Regions from separate parts of the Ureibacillus thermophilus genome, predicted to be linked through region 3. Evidence: riboswitches for the same ligand, from Rfam matches in the RefSeq annotation. Region 3 holds a riboswitch; each other region holds the start of a gene.
The links. Region 3 has a riboswitch for cobalamin ahead of DKZ56_RS09680 (energy-coupling factor ABC transporter permease). Riboswitches for the same ligand answer to the same signal wherever they lie in the genome.
Positions count from the first base shown of each region.

Region 1: linked by a shared signal. The riboswitch ahead of cobT (nicotinate-nucleotide--dimethylbenzimidazole phosphoribosyltransferase) and the one ahead of DKZ56_RS09680 (energy-coupling factor ABC transporter permease) in region 3 are both predicted to bind cobalamin.
Region 2: linked by a shared signal. The riboswitch ahead of DKZ56_RS03630 (ABC transporter substrate-binding protein) and the one ahead of DKZ56_RS09680 (energy-coupling factor ABC transporter permease) in region 3 are both predicted to bind cobalamin.

Region 1 covers NZ_CP036528.1:705,623-711,098, forward strand. The annotation lists gene DKZ56_RS03455 (carbon-nitrogen hydrolase family protein) at 1-372, opposite strand, end outside; partial or broken gene DKZ56_RS03460 (SOS response-associated peptidase) at 508-1,181, shown strand; gene cobT (nicotinate-nucleotide--dimethylbenzimidazole phosphoribosyltransferase) at 1,573-2,643, opposite strand; cobalamin riboswitch at 2,732-2,905, opposite strand; gene DKZ56_RS03470 (ABC transporter ATP-binding protein) at 3,052-4,788, shown strand; gene DKZ56_RS03475 (ABC transporter ATP-binding protein) at 4,781-5,476, shown strand, end outside.
Region 2 covers NZ_CP036528.1:736,618-742,093, forward strand. The annotation lists gene DKZ56_RS03610 (hypothetical protein) at 1-476, shown strand, start outside; gene DKZ56_RS03615 (ATP:cob(I)alamin adenosyltransferase) at 587-1,111, opposite strand; gene DKZ56_RS03620 (ABC transporter ATP-binding protein) at 1,129-1,917, opposite strand; gene DKZ56_RS03625 (FecCD family ABC transporter permease) at 1,914-2,942, opposite strand; gene DKZ56_RS03630 (ABC transporter substrate-binding protein) at 2,949-3,938, opposite strand; cobalamin riboswitch at 4,101-4,286, opposite strand; gene DKZ56_RS03635 (hypothetical protein) at 4,407-4,937, shown strand; cobalamin riboswitch at 5,104-5,301, shown strand.
Region 3 covers NZ_CP036528.1:1,959,238-1,964,713, reverse strand. The annotation lists gene cobJ (precorrin-3B C(17)-methyltransferase) at 1-1,437, opposite strand, end outside; gene DKZ56_RS09695 (energy-coupling factor ABC transporter ATP-binding protein) at 1,446-2,300, opposite strand; gene cbiQ (cobalt ECF transporter T component CbiQ) at 2,301-3,083, opposite strand; gene DKZ56_RS09685 (energy-coupling factor ABC transporter substrate-binding protein) at 3,080-3,373, opposite strand; gene DKZ56_RS09680 (energy-coupling factor ABC transporter permease) at 3,374-4,123, opposite strand; cobalamin riboswitch at 4,254-4,432, opposite strand; gene DKZ56_RS09675 (acyl-CoA carboxylase subunit beta) at 4,649-5,476, opposite strand, start outside.

The DNA.
Region 1 (5,476 bases), 1.3 Mb from region 3:
TGGCGTGATATGCAGCTTTTCTTGTCGCATAATGCGGCCTTCAGGGTCAAAGAAAAATGCGGTATTTCGTAGTTGATTGTTAACTTCTACTACATGTGTTCCGCCGATAATATGGATATTGTATTTTTTAGCAAATTTAATAAATAAATCTTCATATTGTTCTGTATAACTAGGTAAATCATGGATTGTTTGATTTGAACCATTTTGCTTTTTGAAAGAAAGTAATTGAGTTGTTAAAAATTCTGGAAACACGATAAAATCCGAATCAAATTCCAAAGCGGTTTTGATGTAGTGTTCACATTGCATGGCAAAATCTTCGAATGATTGAATCGTGTGTAAATGATATTGAACTGCAGATACTCTTAATTTCATATGCTTTGCTCCTTTATTACAGTAATTGAAAGTTCGGATATTGCTTCCATACTGTATTTTTATCATACTGTTTTTTTATGATGAAATGAAGTAGAAAATACTTATAATGAAAACTTTAATTTTTTGGGGATGGCTATGTGTGGTCGATTTACGTTGTTTTGCTCGTATCATCAGTTGATTGAAGAATTTGATGTAGCAGAGGCTTTTTCCGAGGAGTTATACAAGGAAAGTTATAATATTGCTCCAAGTCAACAAATTGTAGCAATCATTAATGATGGAGATAAAAATCGTATGGGGTTCTTAAAATAGGGATTCCTTCCTTCGTAGGCAAAAGACGGAAATATCGCATCAAAAATAATCAATGCCCGATCTGAAACTGTCGACGAGAAAGCAAGTTTTTAAAAATCATTTTATGAACGGAGATGTATTATCCCGATGACTCCTTTTACGAATGGAAAAGGGAAGGAAATTCGAAAGTCCCAATGCGAATAAAAAGGAAAGATGACGAAGTATTTGCAGTTGCGGGATTATGGAATACTTGGCGCAGTCAAGAGGGAGAAAAGATTCATACGTGTACGATCTTAACAACGAAGGAAAATGAATTAATGGCCCCAATCCATGACCGAATGCCGGTCATTTTAAATAAGGAACAGCAAAAAGAATGGTTAGACTCTCATTAGGGGTGAAAGAAATTAAAATCGCTGCTTAAACCTTGCCTTTCAGAGTGGTTAACTGCCTATCCAGTATTTAATCTAGTAAATTCTCCGAAAAACAATTCAAAGGAATTAATTGAAAGAGTTTCTTTATGATAATAAAGGAGGCGGGGACATAAACAAAAAATGAAAGGGGGAGTTGAAATAGTTTTGATAAAAAATTGAACTAACGAAAAATTGATTGAAGTGACGGGGCGACTCCTGCGACGAGCCGGGCCCGTGGAAAGCGTCCCCGGAACGGAAATCAATTTTAATAACATATCAAAAAAGAGGCTGGGACAAAACTAGCTTCTAGATAGGAAAAAGGAGAATTTGAGCCAACTCAAATTCTCCTTTTTTCCATTTATCCCCATTGTTTTTGGTATTTTTTATTGAAAAAATGAAAAACAGCCCATGAAATTTCATTCCAAAATTTCATGGGCTGTTTCCATTTTAGAGGGGGTTTTGTCCCAGCCTCTTTTTTTAGATTTGTCCCAACCTCTATCCTTTAAACTGTTTGACTCCCCATGATTTTTAGCATATATTGATGAGATTCTTCTAAAGTAGTCATGGTGTTCATCATAGAACATGCGGCATCAAGAATAGGAAAAGCAAGGGCTGCTCCTGAACCTTCGCCTAATCGCATATTCATATTCAACATAGGCTCTAACCCTAATAACTCGTTTACAATTTTTGCTCCAGGCTCTTCTGACAGATGGGATGGAATAATGTAATCCTTCACTTTCGGTTCTAATTTATAAGCAATAAGTGCAGAAACTGTGGAAATAAAACCGTCCACTACTACAGGAACACGATTTGCTGCAGCACCTAGGACTACGCCTGCCATTCCCCCTAATTCCAAACCGCCAACTTTCGCTAACACATCAATTGGGTCATTTGGATTTGGCGTATTTATGTCAAGAGATCTTCGAATGACGTCAATCTTATGTTGAAGACTATCTACCCCAGCTCCCATACCTGTTACAATAGCCGGGTCACAACCACAGAATGCGGATAGGACAGCACTACTTGGAGTGGTATTACAAATTCCCATTTCTCCAGTTGCTAAAACATGGATACCTTGTTTCACTTGTTCATCGGCAATTTCAATACCTACTTCAATCGCTTGAATCGCTTCTTGTCGTGACATTGCTGGTCCCTTAGCCATATTATCCGTTCCGTATTTCACTTTTTTGACGATGACTCCAGAATCTTTTGGTAAATCTTCTTTAATGCCAATATCTACTGGAACGACTTTTGCACCTGCTGCTTTTGCAATAGCACATACTCCTGTAAACCCTTTAGCAAAGCCAATTGCCTGCATTACCGTTACAAATTGGGGGTTATTTGAAACATTTTCTTCATATACTCCGTGATCCGCAGCTAATGAAATAACCGCTTTATTGGATACATCAAGCTCTAGTTTCTCAGATATTCCAGCAAGTTGTATCGCGATTTGTTCTAATTTTCCTAAACTGCCTGGCGGTTTACAAAGAGCATCTACTCTTTCTCTTGCTTTTTCCATCACTTCTTTATTAAGTTGTTTAATGTTTTGTAATGTCGATTGCAATAGTTCCAATTGAATCTCCTCCATCGATTATTGAAATAAGAAAAGTCTGCAGTTTATTGGCATGCCAAATAAACTACAGACTTTACCATCGTACTGTATGTTTTCAAGTAATTAGGCAGGTCTCCTGGCTTAGGTTCATCGCAAATATAGGCCTTCCCAGTTTCCCAGTGGCATTTTCTATATTGCTCCCCGATACAGTGGTGGGTCCGCTAAAGATTCTCACTTTATTCCCTATTCTCCCTAAATGGGCACCTAATTACGAGGATATTCTTTTTAAAATACTGTATGATGAAAATAAATTCTCGTCAAGATTTTTCGGTTGCCTATTGCATAAAAGGCTTGATGAATGTTGAAATATGGAGGAGCTTAATATCTTGACGATAAAGTATGGAAGCACAGTAGTGAAGGAGTTAAAACATGCATGCAGTGTTAAAGCTTTCAAAATATTTAAAGCCCTATAAGCATTTTGCTGTGTTGGCGCCGATTCTCATGATATTAGAAGTAGCGATGGATTTAGTACAGCCAACCATTATGCAAAAAATCATCGATGATGGAATTGTAATGAATAATACACTCTATATCGTTGGGATGTTTATTGTGATGATTGCATGCGCCATAATCGGTTGGCTTGGAGGGGCAGGCTGCAATTTTTTCAGTTCTAAAGCAGCGGTCAACTTTGCGGCCGATATTCGGGCAGACTTATATGAAACGATTACTTATTTTTCAAACAGCAATAAGGACAAGTTCACGTTAGGAAAGTTGATTACCAATTTAACAAACGATGTTGAAATGCTGCAAAGAGCATTGAATATGCTTTTAAAAGTGTTTGTCCGAGGTCCTTTCATGTTTATTGGGGCCGTCTTGGTCGTATTCTTCACGGCAAGGGATTTATTTCCTATATTATTTTTCGTTGTTCCTGTTTTAATCATCTGTTTATATGTGTTTATTAAATTATCCATTACATTATTCCGAAAAGTGCAAGAAGCGATTGACGGCGTGAATACACGTGTGCAGGAAAATTTGTCAGGCATCCGCGTCATTAAAGCATTTAACCGCATGCGCCACCAAGTGAAGCAATTTACAGGAGTCAATGAAGAATTAACGAAGCGCAATATGACAGCCGACCAAGTCATTGCCGCTTTAATGCCTATTACACAGTTTGTTGTGAATATTGGCATCGTGCTTGCGCTTATGCTTGGTGTGGTAAAGGTGGAGGCAGGTGCCAATGAGATCGGGGTGATTGTGGCGTTCATCAACTATTTAATGATGATTATGAATGGCCTTATGAGTTCCAGTAATGTATTAATTCAGATTGCGCGGGCGATTCCAAGTGCGGAACGGGTTGTGGTTGTATTAGAAGAACAGCCGGACATTACGAATGCAGAAAATCCAGTGAAAAAAGAAATCCTTGGTGATGTGAACTTTGAGCATGTAAGTTTTTCCTACAATAAACAAGTGGAACCGGTGTTGAAAGATATCTCCTTTGAAGCGAAAGCGGGTAGCACTGTCGGAATCATCGGGATGACCGGCAGCGGAAAATCCACATTAATAAAACTGCTAGCGCGCTTAATGGATGTGGATGAAGGAACGATTTATATTGACGGCTTTCCAATTCAGCAATATGACATCGAAACATTAAGAAACGCGATGGCTTTTGCGCCTCAAAAAGCGACATTGTTTTCAACAACCATTGAGGAAAACTTGAAGTATGGAAAAAGTGATGCAACGAAAGAAGAAATTAAAGAGGCACTTGTAGCATCCAATGCCATTGAATTTGTTGAAAAGCTGGATAAAAAAGAGCAGCATGAGTTAACCCAAGGGGCAACGAATTTATCCGGTGGTCAGAAGCAGCGGCTTGCCATGAGCCGGGCATTAATTCGAAAACCAAAAATTTTAGTATTGGATGATACCACTTCAGCAGTGGATAGCATCACAGAAAAGATGATTCAAAAGAATATGAAAGAATTGAAAGGCAGCACGAAGTTCATTGTGTCATCCAAAATTTCATCCATTCAACACGCAAATCTCATTCTTGTTTTAGAAGATGGCCGCATTGTTGCTAAAGGCACTCATGAAGAATTATTAAAAACAAGCGAACATTATAGAGAAATTGTAGCAACTCAAGTTGAAAAGGGAGGTATACTGCATGAATAGATTGCAGGAATCCCTTTCAGGCAAAGGCAGAGGTCCAGGGAGGGGTCCGGGCGCTCCGGCGGCAAAGATAAAAAACCAAAAGGCGACGATTAAACGGATTTGGAGTTATTTAAAGAAACAAAAAATTAGCATTATCAGCGTTATTTTTTTTGTTGTCATTACTTCCATTTTGAATATTCTAGGTCCATTCATGATTGGATATATAATCGACCATCATGTTTTGCCCCTTGATGTAAAAGGGACGGTTCGGATGGGAATATTGCTAGCAGCTATTTTTATTGCATCTTCCCTTTTGACTTGGCTGCAAACCTTTGTCATGATTCGGGCATCATTAAAAACCATCCAACATTTGCGTCTGGAATTGTTTGAAAAACTTCAATCATTGCCGATTTCCTTTTTCGATAAAAAACAGCAAGGTGATTTAATGAGCCGCATGACGAATGATATTGATAATTTGAATTTTGCCCTTTCCCAAAGCGTGATTCAAATTATCTCGTCCATCTTATCTCTTGTAGGAACGGCCGTTGCGATGCTATATTTAAACTGGATTTTAGCCCTTGTGACGCTGCTTATCATTCCGTTAATTGTAACGTCGACAAAACAAATCATCAAACGAAGCAGTGTGAACTATCAAAACCGGCAGCGGGATTTAGGAAATTTAAACGGGTATATTGAAGAAACGATTTCC
Region 2 (5,476 bases), 1.2 Mb from region 3:
ATGATGATTTTGGGAAGCATCATGAGCATTACGAATGGGAGTATGGCAAAAAAGAACATATAGACGATCGCTATGAAGATGCAGGAGAAATGATTGGCTGGGGAACCGTTATCACATTTGCAGTGGCTGGGTTAATATTTCCAATGAGAAGATTAACAAAACCGATGATTACGACATTTCCGTCAATTAAGCAATTTTATATATCGATCACGAAATTTTTAGGTAAATACCACATACTGATTGGAATTGCCACTCTCATTTTAGGTATCAGTCACGGAATTCTCATGTACCTTCATGAAGGAAGATTAGAAGATGAAGGGGTAAGTGGGTTAGTATCAATAATTGTATTTACAATAGCTGGTGTTATTGGGTTGATGTTATTTAAAAATAAAAAGGTTAAAAGCTTACGAACAACACATATGACGTTAATCGCTTTTTCAATAGTTATTGGTCTTTTCCATATTTTCATTTCCTAAAAATGTGAATTTAGTTGAGATCTCATTTGATTCGACAAGATTAACAATAAGTCGCAACTAAAAAAGCCTTGATACAGCCCAATTCTTGCTGTAACAAGGCTTCTTCTTTATTAAGATAAAGTATAGGATTTAGTATCAAAAGGAATTTCCTTCACATCGTTCAGCTTGTTAACGTAAAGAGCCATAGCATGGGCAACGTTTGATAGAAGGCCGATAAATTTGAATAATAAATCGCTAACCGGGTTTTCTTTATGTACATGATACAAGGCGCGGTAAACAAGCTTTGCATCATTTCTCACACGATGCAAATGTAGTGCTGCCAGACATCCTTGTGGTATGACGAAATGTTTCATTGCTTCGCCCACTTGTCCGCTATAATAGTCGTACCGTGAGCTTAACCATTCAACATCTTCTTCCGTGATAGCCAGGTTGCCCCGAACAGAACCATTGGCGTGATACGTTAATTGCTGCAGGCGAATAAGATCATCTTTTATAATTTGTTCATGCTCTTTGGTTAAATAGGGAATCACCATGCCAATGCTGACAGTTAAAGCATCTGAAAGCACTTCATAATCCACTTTGCAGCTTTTTTCTTTCATATAGCTATAACAAATATAACGTAAATCTTTTTTCATTGAATTTTACTCCTTCACTATGTTAATACATCAACAGGCATCATCTGTTTTTTCTTCGTTAAAGGTTCTTGATAAATGATGGATTTCACCTGAAATGTTTTGGCAATATTTTCAGTATTTAACGCGTCAGAAGGGGCATTATAAGCCACAAACTTTCCATTTTTTAAAAAAATACATTGGTCACAAATGCGGGTAGCTAAATTGATATCATGAATGGCTGCTATGACCGTTTTTCCTTCCTGTACGAGAGAATGAAGAATGTCCGTTACAATGACTTGATAGTAAATATCTAAGTCAGAAGTCGGTTCATCTAATAGTAAAATATCTGTTTCTTGAGCAATGGCTTTTGCTAAATAGACAAGCTGCCGTTCTCCTCCAGATAAAGAAGGGACAAATCGATGTTTCAAATGGCTGATGCCGACTTGCTCCAACGCTTTTTTGACGGCCAGCTGATCGGCTTTCATCCAGCGGGAAAACCGTTTTTTGTGTGGATAACGCCCCATTTCGACCACTTGTTGCACAGTAAAATTCGTTTCTAATGTGGTCGTTTGGGGCATATAGGTGATGCGTTTGGCGATTTCCAAAGGTTTCAGCTGTCGAAGGGACCGATTAAAAATTTTAATGTCTCCGCTATCAATCCGATTAATGCCGGCCAAACATTTTAATAAGGTAGATTTTCCCGTTCCATTCGGTCCAATGAGGGCAATAAACTTCCCTTTTTCAACAGTGAAGGAAAGGTTATTAAAAATGGTTCGGGCATTCCGATGAAAGGTTAAAGATTGAATTTCAAGAGCCGCTTCATTCATAAAAGTCCCTCCATTTTTTTCTGGCGCAATATTAAGAAAATAAAATATGGAGCGCCTAAGAATGCAGTAATGATCCCAATTTGAATTTCAGCTGGGCGAATAACGAGGCGCGCGATTAAGTCAGCCAATGTTAAAAATAATGCACCACCTATCAGACTGGTTGGTATCAAATAACGATGGGTTGGCCCAATCAACAAGCGAATCATATGAGGAACAATTAAGCCGACAAATCCAATGGCGCCAGTCAAAGAGACGCAAACCCCTGTTAATAAAGAAGCGCTAATTAATAAAATGGTGCGTGTCCGTTGCACATGGATGCCCAAGTTTTTCGCTTCCTCTTCCCCAAGCAATAAAATATCCAACTGCTTGCGGTAGCTGAATATGAGAATATTGCAAAGGATAAAAGGGAGGATTAACAGCTTTACATCATCCCAATCCCGTCCATTTAAATTGCCCATAAGCCAGTATAGAATTTGCTGCAATTGGCCGTAGCTCGCGTATGTAATAATAAGAGAACTGCAAGCGGAAATGAACGAACTGATGGCGACCCCTGTTAAAAGAAGAGTTAACATGGATGTTTTGCCGTTTGATGTAGAAATGATATAGACAAGAAGCAAAGTGAGGAGAGCCCCTAAAAAACCAAAGACAGGAACAAAAAAGGTACTGATATGGGATAATCCAAAATAAATAGCAATGACTCCTCCTAAAGAGCCTCCTGATGAGATGCCAATGATGCCCGGTTCTGCCATCGGATTGCGGAATAAGCTTTGCATGACCACCCCACACACAGCTAAACTGGCACCAACAATGCTTGCTACAATGACACGTGGCAAGCGAATATAAAGCAAAATCTGTTCAAAGGTAGAGTCCGTTTCAAAATAGAAAAAAGGAAGTTTCGCCAAAAAAACTTGAACGGTTTCAAAAAAGGGAATCGTCACGCCACCGAAACTCGTGGCGATGACGATACTGAATAGAAATAATATAAAACTGGCGATAAAAAAGACGGGCATTTTCAGTTGCTTCATCTTTTGTTACTCCTTAGATAAAATCGCAGCCATTTCTTCTGCTCCTTCGATTACATAGTGGGAGGCAGTGGTTACATTGGCGCTGTCTAGCACATAAATCTTATTGTTTTTAATAGCTGGCACGTCTTTTAGTGCAGGGTCTTTTTTCCATTCTGTTACGAAAGCCGGCTCCCCATTGTTTGTAGTAGACCCCCAGGCAGTTGTAAAAATCACATCTGGTTTTAATTGAACCAATACCTCTTTTGAAATTTCCGGGTAGTCAGGGTAGGATTCGCCTACAATCCCCGCTTCCGATACAACATTAATTCCGCCGGCTAATTTAATCATTTCACCGATTGTGGTATTGTCTGTCACACTGGAGGAGTATTCCGTGTAATAAAGAACGCGGGGTTTATTTTCTTTTTTGTCCGCTTTTTCTTTTAATGCATCGATTCGTTTTTGAATATCCGAGATTAAGTTATTCGCTTTTTCTTGTTCTCCGACAATTTTCCCCAGCGTTTCAACGGTTTTTAAAATACCTTCAAAGGAAGTGTCATCGATGACTTGGAATGTTGTAATTCCGGCATTTTCTAATTGATTCAATACATCTGGATTAACGTAAGAAGGAATAATCACTAAATCTGGCTTTAATGCTAAAATTTGCTCGGCTGTTACGGTTTCAAATTTCGTTTCAATTGAATCGGTTTTGCCTGCAACATTGGAAATCGCTGGATCACTAGAAATCGCTGTGACGCCTACAAGATTTTCAGAAGGTACTAAATCCACCAGCAATTCATCGACAGCTAAAGCAGTCGAAACAATACGTTTCGGTTTTTCCGAAATGGTAATTTCCTTACCACGGCCATCTGTCACCGTCAGCGGATAAGCCGATTGTTTAGCTTGTTCGGATGGTTGATTTGTCGAATTTTCATCATCATTATTGGCAGTATCGGTATTACAAGCTGTTAAAAATAATAAAAGCAATATGGGTAGTAGCAATTTGGTGAATTGATTCATCACAAATCTCCTTTTCTATAAAATTTTTTATATGTTTAGTGTGGCCACACATTAAACCAAAATAAAAAGCCTATATCCCAAGTGGGAATACAGGCGTGAAAGCGTTAAAAAGCACAAAAAAGCATAACTTGCTTGCACCCGTTCTTTTCCCACCCGAAAAGACGTTTGCAAAGTGTTTAAGCAGGCTTCCTGACTCGGACTTCCTCTTACTCCTAACCCTTCCCGAATGTAACATTCAGTGGTTACTGTTAGTTTCATCCATCCTCACAGTAGCGGGGGCTGTACTAGATTTTCACTAGTTTTCCTTTTACCTCTTCCAAGAAGAGCACTTAAACACCCTCGATATGAAATTAACTATAATCTAGCATAAATCATTTAATAAATGCAATAGTATAACAAAACTTTACATGATTGCACCACATCGGATATACTAATCAGCAGTTTTTCTTTTTGGGAGGGAAGATATCTATGGCAAAAGACTGGCGTTATATTAGTTATCCGTTTATGCGGGAGAAAAGTTGCTTGGTAGATTATGAAATTATGACAGACAGCTTAACGACAAAAATAGGAGATTGCATAAGTGTAAGCAAAAATGAACATAAGTTTGAAGAAATCACTCAAATTTTAAGAAAAATCCAACCGTTAGCTTATCATGCAAATGGATCTGTAAGAGGTCGTTTAGCGATTACAGAAGAAGATTTAATGTGGCTGGAATCTGTATATGATGATTTTGTCGAACGAGCAGGCGAGACAAATAAGCAATTCGTTTTGCCACAAGGTTCTGAGTTGGCGACGCGATTGCATATTTGTCGAAGTGAAGCGAAAAAGAGCTATCGTGCTTTACACAAAGTAAGCGAAGAGAGAGAAGTGCCGGAAATTTTGTTTCAGTTTTTAGGACTTTTAGCGAATGTATTTTTTGTAATGGCAATTGAAGCGAATAAATTAACTAAAACCGAAGAAATCCCTTTTATCAGCAAATCTTATGGAAAAACTAAATAAATAGTTTATAGATAGCCCAAATTTATATATATGGCAAGTTAGTTAAGAGAATACTAGATGAAAACGATTTGTAAATATTTTAGATTTACTTTTTAAGATTGTAAGCATGAATTTTATATGATAACATACACTATATATTGTGTAGTTTAAAATTTAATAACACAAAATGTTGAGTATAAAGTTATGGTGGTAATTTTTAATACCTTAATAGGGAATCCAGTGAGAATCTGGAGCTGCCCCCGCAACTGTAAGTGTGGACGAATTAGCAAACCACTGTATCGATTTACTGAAAGGTGACGATACGGGAAGGGCTATAGTAGGAGGATACACGAGCCAGGAGACCTGCCATACTTTGTAGTTTCTATTCTTCGGGGTGTGAGAAGGAGAAACGATAGGAAAAGATATATTTTACATATGTTTTATTTCTGTCGTATTCTTCCTTTTTCCGTCTATTCCCCGAGAATGACGGATTTTTTATTTTTAGGGAGGAATTAAGGTGACAAGAAATCAAAGTATTGAACAGGAAACACTTTCTGAAT
Region 3 (5,476 bases):
TAATTTTTCAGCTTCCAACCCCTCTTCAATCAATTGACCCGGATGTGCGGTGCGTCCTACCGGTTTTGCACCTAAAAACACATCAAATTTTCCTTTTCGATATACGATTCCGATATCTTCCATAACGGCGTTGTAACATGCCATCCCACATCCATTAATGCCGATTTTTAATTCTTTCGGCACAGCTTTTCCTCCAAATCTCTGTTGCAGCTTTTCAGCGTACGGTATCGAATCCTTTTTTTCACCATCACAAAAATCACAAGCCTTCACCGTAATGACATCTCCTACAGGCATCACCAGCAAACCAACATTTGATAATTGTTCTACAATTTGTTCTGGATGATTAGTTGGAATACTTATCCGCAACTGATGATCCCTTGAATAGTCCATCCTTCCCTCATGACCAACAACTTCAGCCAATAGCTTAAATTGCTCAGGGGTGAATCGTTTATTTGCCACTCCAGGACTTATGGCAAACTCAAAAACTGGTTTATAGTCTGTTTTTTCAACAACGAAATTTGGCTTTCGGTCCAGCATTGCAATTGCTTCGCATGCTAGTTGAAAAGGGGTTTTTTTTGACTCTCTTTTCTTCGATTCCAAATTTTCCAAAGACCAAGGTTCTGCTTCTTTTTTCAATCGTTCATGAGGTTTCAATGGTTGTACCTCGCGATCAAGCGTATATTTTCGTTGATACCCCCTCGGCGTAATCATTAAGTCATCATATACAAATGTGGAGGTGTTTCCAATAATCACTGTTGTGAGCATACTAATCTCGTGTTCCAGCATATTATCCAACGTCGTAATCACAATCGTTTGTCTTTCGCGATAAGCACTTTTTACAAGTCCCACCGGTGTATTCGGTGACCGATATTTTAGTAATATCCGTCTTGCTTCCACGATTTGTTTTGTTCTTCTTCCGCTTTTCGGATTGTATAGAGCAATCACAAAATCAGCTGCTGCCGCTGCTTCAAGCCTTTTTTCGATAATTGTCCATGGTGTTAAATGATCACTTAAGCTGATTGTGCATGAATCATGCATAATCGGGGCACCGAGTAGGGAACTACAAGAATTGATGGCAGAAATTCCGGGAATGACTTCCACTTCAACCCCTGACTCTTTATGCCAACCTTGTTCAACGAGTACTTCATAAATGAGACCGGCCATGCCATATACACCGGAATCTCCACTAGAAATGACCGCTACCTGGTGCCCTTCTTCCGCAAGTTTTACCGCAGCCTGTGCACGTGAAACTTCTTCCGTCATCCCAGTACTTATAATTTTTTGTTTGACGTTTAATAAATTTTTTATTAATTCCACATAAGTTTTGTATCCAATGATATAATCACTTGCTTTTATCGCTTCCACTGCCCGATATGTAATGTGATTAGCGTCCCCTGGACCAAAACCGACAATGTATAGCTTTCCTCTCAAAGACATCACCCCATTTATATTGTTACCTTCAATAAATAATCTTTAAGAATTTCCAATAATTGTTCTTTTGAACGGTAATCAATTGTATTTAAATTCACCCCTCCATTTTTCAATATTTGCGCTATTTCGAATATTATTGATGTTTCCAGATTTGCTTTAGTAATAATATCTTTGTGTTCTTCAAACAGTTGAGAGAAATTACCTTGAAATAACACTTCACTTTGATGCATCACAATTGCTTCGTCAGCCCATTCATAGGCAAAATCAATATCGTGAGTAGAAAGAATAAGTGTTCTCCCATCACGATGAAGTTCATCTAATAGTTTCCTTATTTTCTTTGTGTAATAAATATCCAAAGATGCAGTTGGTTCATCAAAAAGGATGACTTCAGGATCCATAGCAAGCACACCTGCGATGGAAACCCGCTTTTTTTGTCCACCGCTTAAAAAATGAATCGGTTTATCTAACAACTCACCTACGTCTGTCAGAACAATTGCTTTCTCAATTAACGTCTTTCGTTCCCGTTCCGGCAACTTTAAATTATATGGTCCATAACATATGTCATCTCGAACCGTCCCATTAAACAACTGGGTTTCAGGGTTTTGAAAAACGATTCCTACCCGACGTCTTAAATTGATCAACTCTTTCCTCGAATAGGTTAATGGTTGTCCATCGATGCAAATTGTGCCGGATGTTGGTTTTAACAACCCATTTAAATGCAATAATAATGTGGACTTTCCTGCACCATTGCTGCCTAAAAGAGCAATTTTTTTTCCTCGTTCAATTCGTAGATTGATATTTTTTAAAGCCTCAGTCCCATCTTCATAACGGTAGTACACTTCGCTCAGTTCGAAAATAGTAGTACTCATTCAACCAGCTCTCCCAACGGTGAAATTAAAAGCGATAATCAATATACTGATTAACATAATGAATATCCAACGGCTTCTTGAAAATGGAATTGTTCTTGCAATAACAGCCATATAACTATTTAAACTTCTTGCATTGACTGCGTTGTTTAAATCTTTCATTTCATGGAATACCTTAACAAATAAAGCGCTAATAATAAGTCCAATCGACTTTATCGTTTTGATAGATGAACCATGTCCCAATCTTGCTTTTTGTGCAAGAAATATTGTCCTGCTTGAATCCAGAAATAAAAATATAAATCGATAGATTAATGCGATTAAATCCAACAAAACCTGCGGAACTTTCAAGCACTGTAAACCAAACAGAACATCCTGAATGGTTGTCGTTAAGATTAAGAAGTACAAGCAACTGATACTCGATAAGGAAACAGAAAATAAAGTCAAGGCCTTTTCAATACTTTCCTTCATGATTGAAATAACAACGGGACCAATGATGGATTGAAAAATTGCTCCTTCTAAAGGGCTTTCGGTAAAGCTGAGTAAAATAACCAGTATACTTGATAATAAAAAAGTGACGGGAATTAACAATAACTTCCAATATATACGAACAGGAATTTTGCCAAAAATTATGGTAATCACAACCATGATGAAAAATATGAATAAAGACGTGTATATATTTTGAAACAGGATATTAAGTATTAAAGGAATCAATGCAAATACTATTTTTTCAATCGGATGTATGTTTCTTAATGGTGAATGATAAGCGTAAAATTCCAGCATTCTCATTTCGGTATCTCAGCATTTCCGCCCCTATTCCGGCCTCTCATATATCCTATAAAATAACCGATAAACCCAGCACCGGCAGCTCCTTGCAAGACGAATAATAAACTTTCGATTTCACCACTAGGAGGTTCCCATATACTAGAAAACCAAGGTTTATAGGATTCGTTCAGCTCTGTGATCAATTCTTCCGCTTCCCCGTCTGCACCGCCGTATTCTGCATTTCCATTGAACATCAGCGGAATGCAAATCAAAGCTATCGTAATAAATAAGATAAATGCGTTATTTTTTAACATCTATTTCGCCTCCTGAGTTTTGTTTAACACTTGAAGCAACTTTAATTCATTTACGTTATATTTCACCAAGAAATTCATCACCATGACTGAAAGCAACCCTTCTACAATCGCTAAAGGAATTTGAGTAATTGCAAAGACGCTAGCGAATTTGACAAATGAAGCAAATATACCACCCACTTCAGAGGGAAAAGCAAGTGCAAGTTGAATAGATGTAATGACGTAAGTGCCTAAATCAGCTAATGAGGCAGCCAAAAAGACTGCAAATGTAAACGTTAGACCGATCTTTTGCGCCCCCTTAAATACTCCATATGCAATAAAAGGACCGGCAACAGCCATAGAAAATGCATTGGCACCAAGCGTCGTTAACCCCCCATGCGCCAATAGCAATGATTGAAACAGCAAAACAATACTACCTAGAACACTCATTACAAAAGGACCAAATAAAATCGTTCCTAAACCCACCCCGGTAGGATGAGAACAACTCCCTGTAACGGAAGGAATTTTTAAAGCGGATAAAACGAATGCGAATGCTCCGGATAAACCCAGCAATAATTTTGTCTCAGAATGATCCTTTATAAGATTGCTTATTTTCTTTAACCCTATTATTAGAAAAGGTAATGTTACGAGCCACCAAAAGACAGCCCATTCTGCCGGCAAAAAACCTTCCATGATGTGCATAGCAAAGGCAGGCTTAGGAACCAACAACAATAATGCTAAAAAATAAATTGGCTTTTTAAACGAAATGTTCATAAAAACCCTCCTAAAAAAATATATGAATAATAAAAAAACACTGCTAAAATAGCAGTGTCCCACAACAAGGCATAACGATACGCATAATGCTAGTATGATGCCTATTCGTGTACCTATCCTCGTAGGACACTACCATCCACTCCATACGGCAGGTCTCCTGGCTTAGATTCATCGCTTCAAAATCGCCTTCCCATTTTCACAGTGGCATTTGATTTTGAGCTCCTCTTCACAGTGGCGGGACCGCACTAGATTTTCACTAGTTTCCCTATTAAGCTAATTTTCATTAGCACCGTATGGAATATTCAATTGTTGAAATTTAATAGCATTGTAGCATATAGATTCAAAAATTTCTATATCTTTCTAAATAGAATTAAAAATTTGACAACTCATTTTTTCTTTCAGCCATTACAAAATGAAGATTTTTGCTTTCTTTTGTATCAAAATAGATAACCTATTTAAAATTTTTAGAAAAAAAGTAGTACAAACCGGGATTGGCTTGTACTACAAATGTTCGTATGCATTGGATTATAGCGGAATATTTCCGTGTTTTTTCTTAGGTCTTGATTCTTCTTTATTTTCAAGCATTTCTAATCCTTGAATTAACTTAATGCGCGTTTCTCTTGGATCGATGACGTCATCCACCATTCCAAGTGAAGCAGCAACGTAAGGATTTGCGAATTTTTCTTTATATTCTTCAATTTTTTCTTGGCGTGTTTTTTCTGGATCTGGGGAATTGGCAATTTCGTTTGCAAAGATGATATTTGCCGCACCCGCAGCACCCATTACAGCGATTTCTGCATTTGGCCAAGCAAATACAAGGTCGGCACCGATGGATTTAGAGTTCAATGCCACGTATGCACCGCCGTATGCTTTACGTAAAATTACAGTAATTTTTGGCACTGTTGCTTCAGAATAAGCATACAAGATTTTTGCACCGTGACGGATGATACCGCCATGTTCTTGTTTAACGCCTGGGAAGAATCCTGACACGTCTTCAAATGTAATGATTGGAATATTGAATGCATCGCAAGTGCGAATGAATCTGGACGCTTTGTCGGATGAATCGATATCAAGTCCTCCAGCTAAAGCTTTAGGCTGGTTACATACAAGCCCTACTGAATAACCTCCAATGCGTGCAAATCCAACGACGATGTTTTTCGCAAATTCTGAATGCACTTCCATGAAGGAACCTTCATCCACCACTTGCTCAATTACTTTACGAACATCATATGGACGAGTTGGTTCGATTGGCACAACGTCAATTAATTCAGGACGCCAATCATCGCCTTCTGGACGTGGCAAACGAATTGGTTTTTCTTTATAGTTTTGCGGTAAGTAGCTTAATAATCTTCT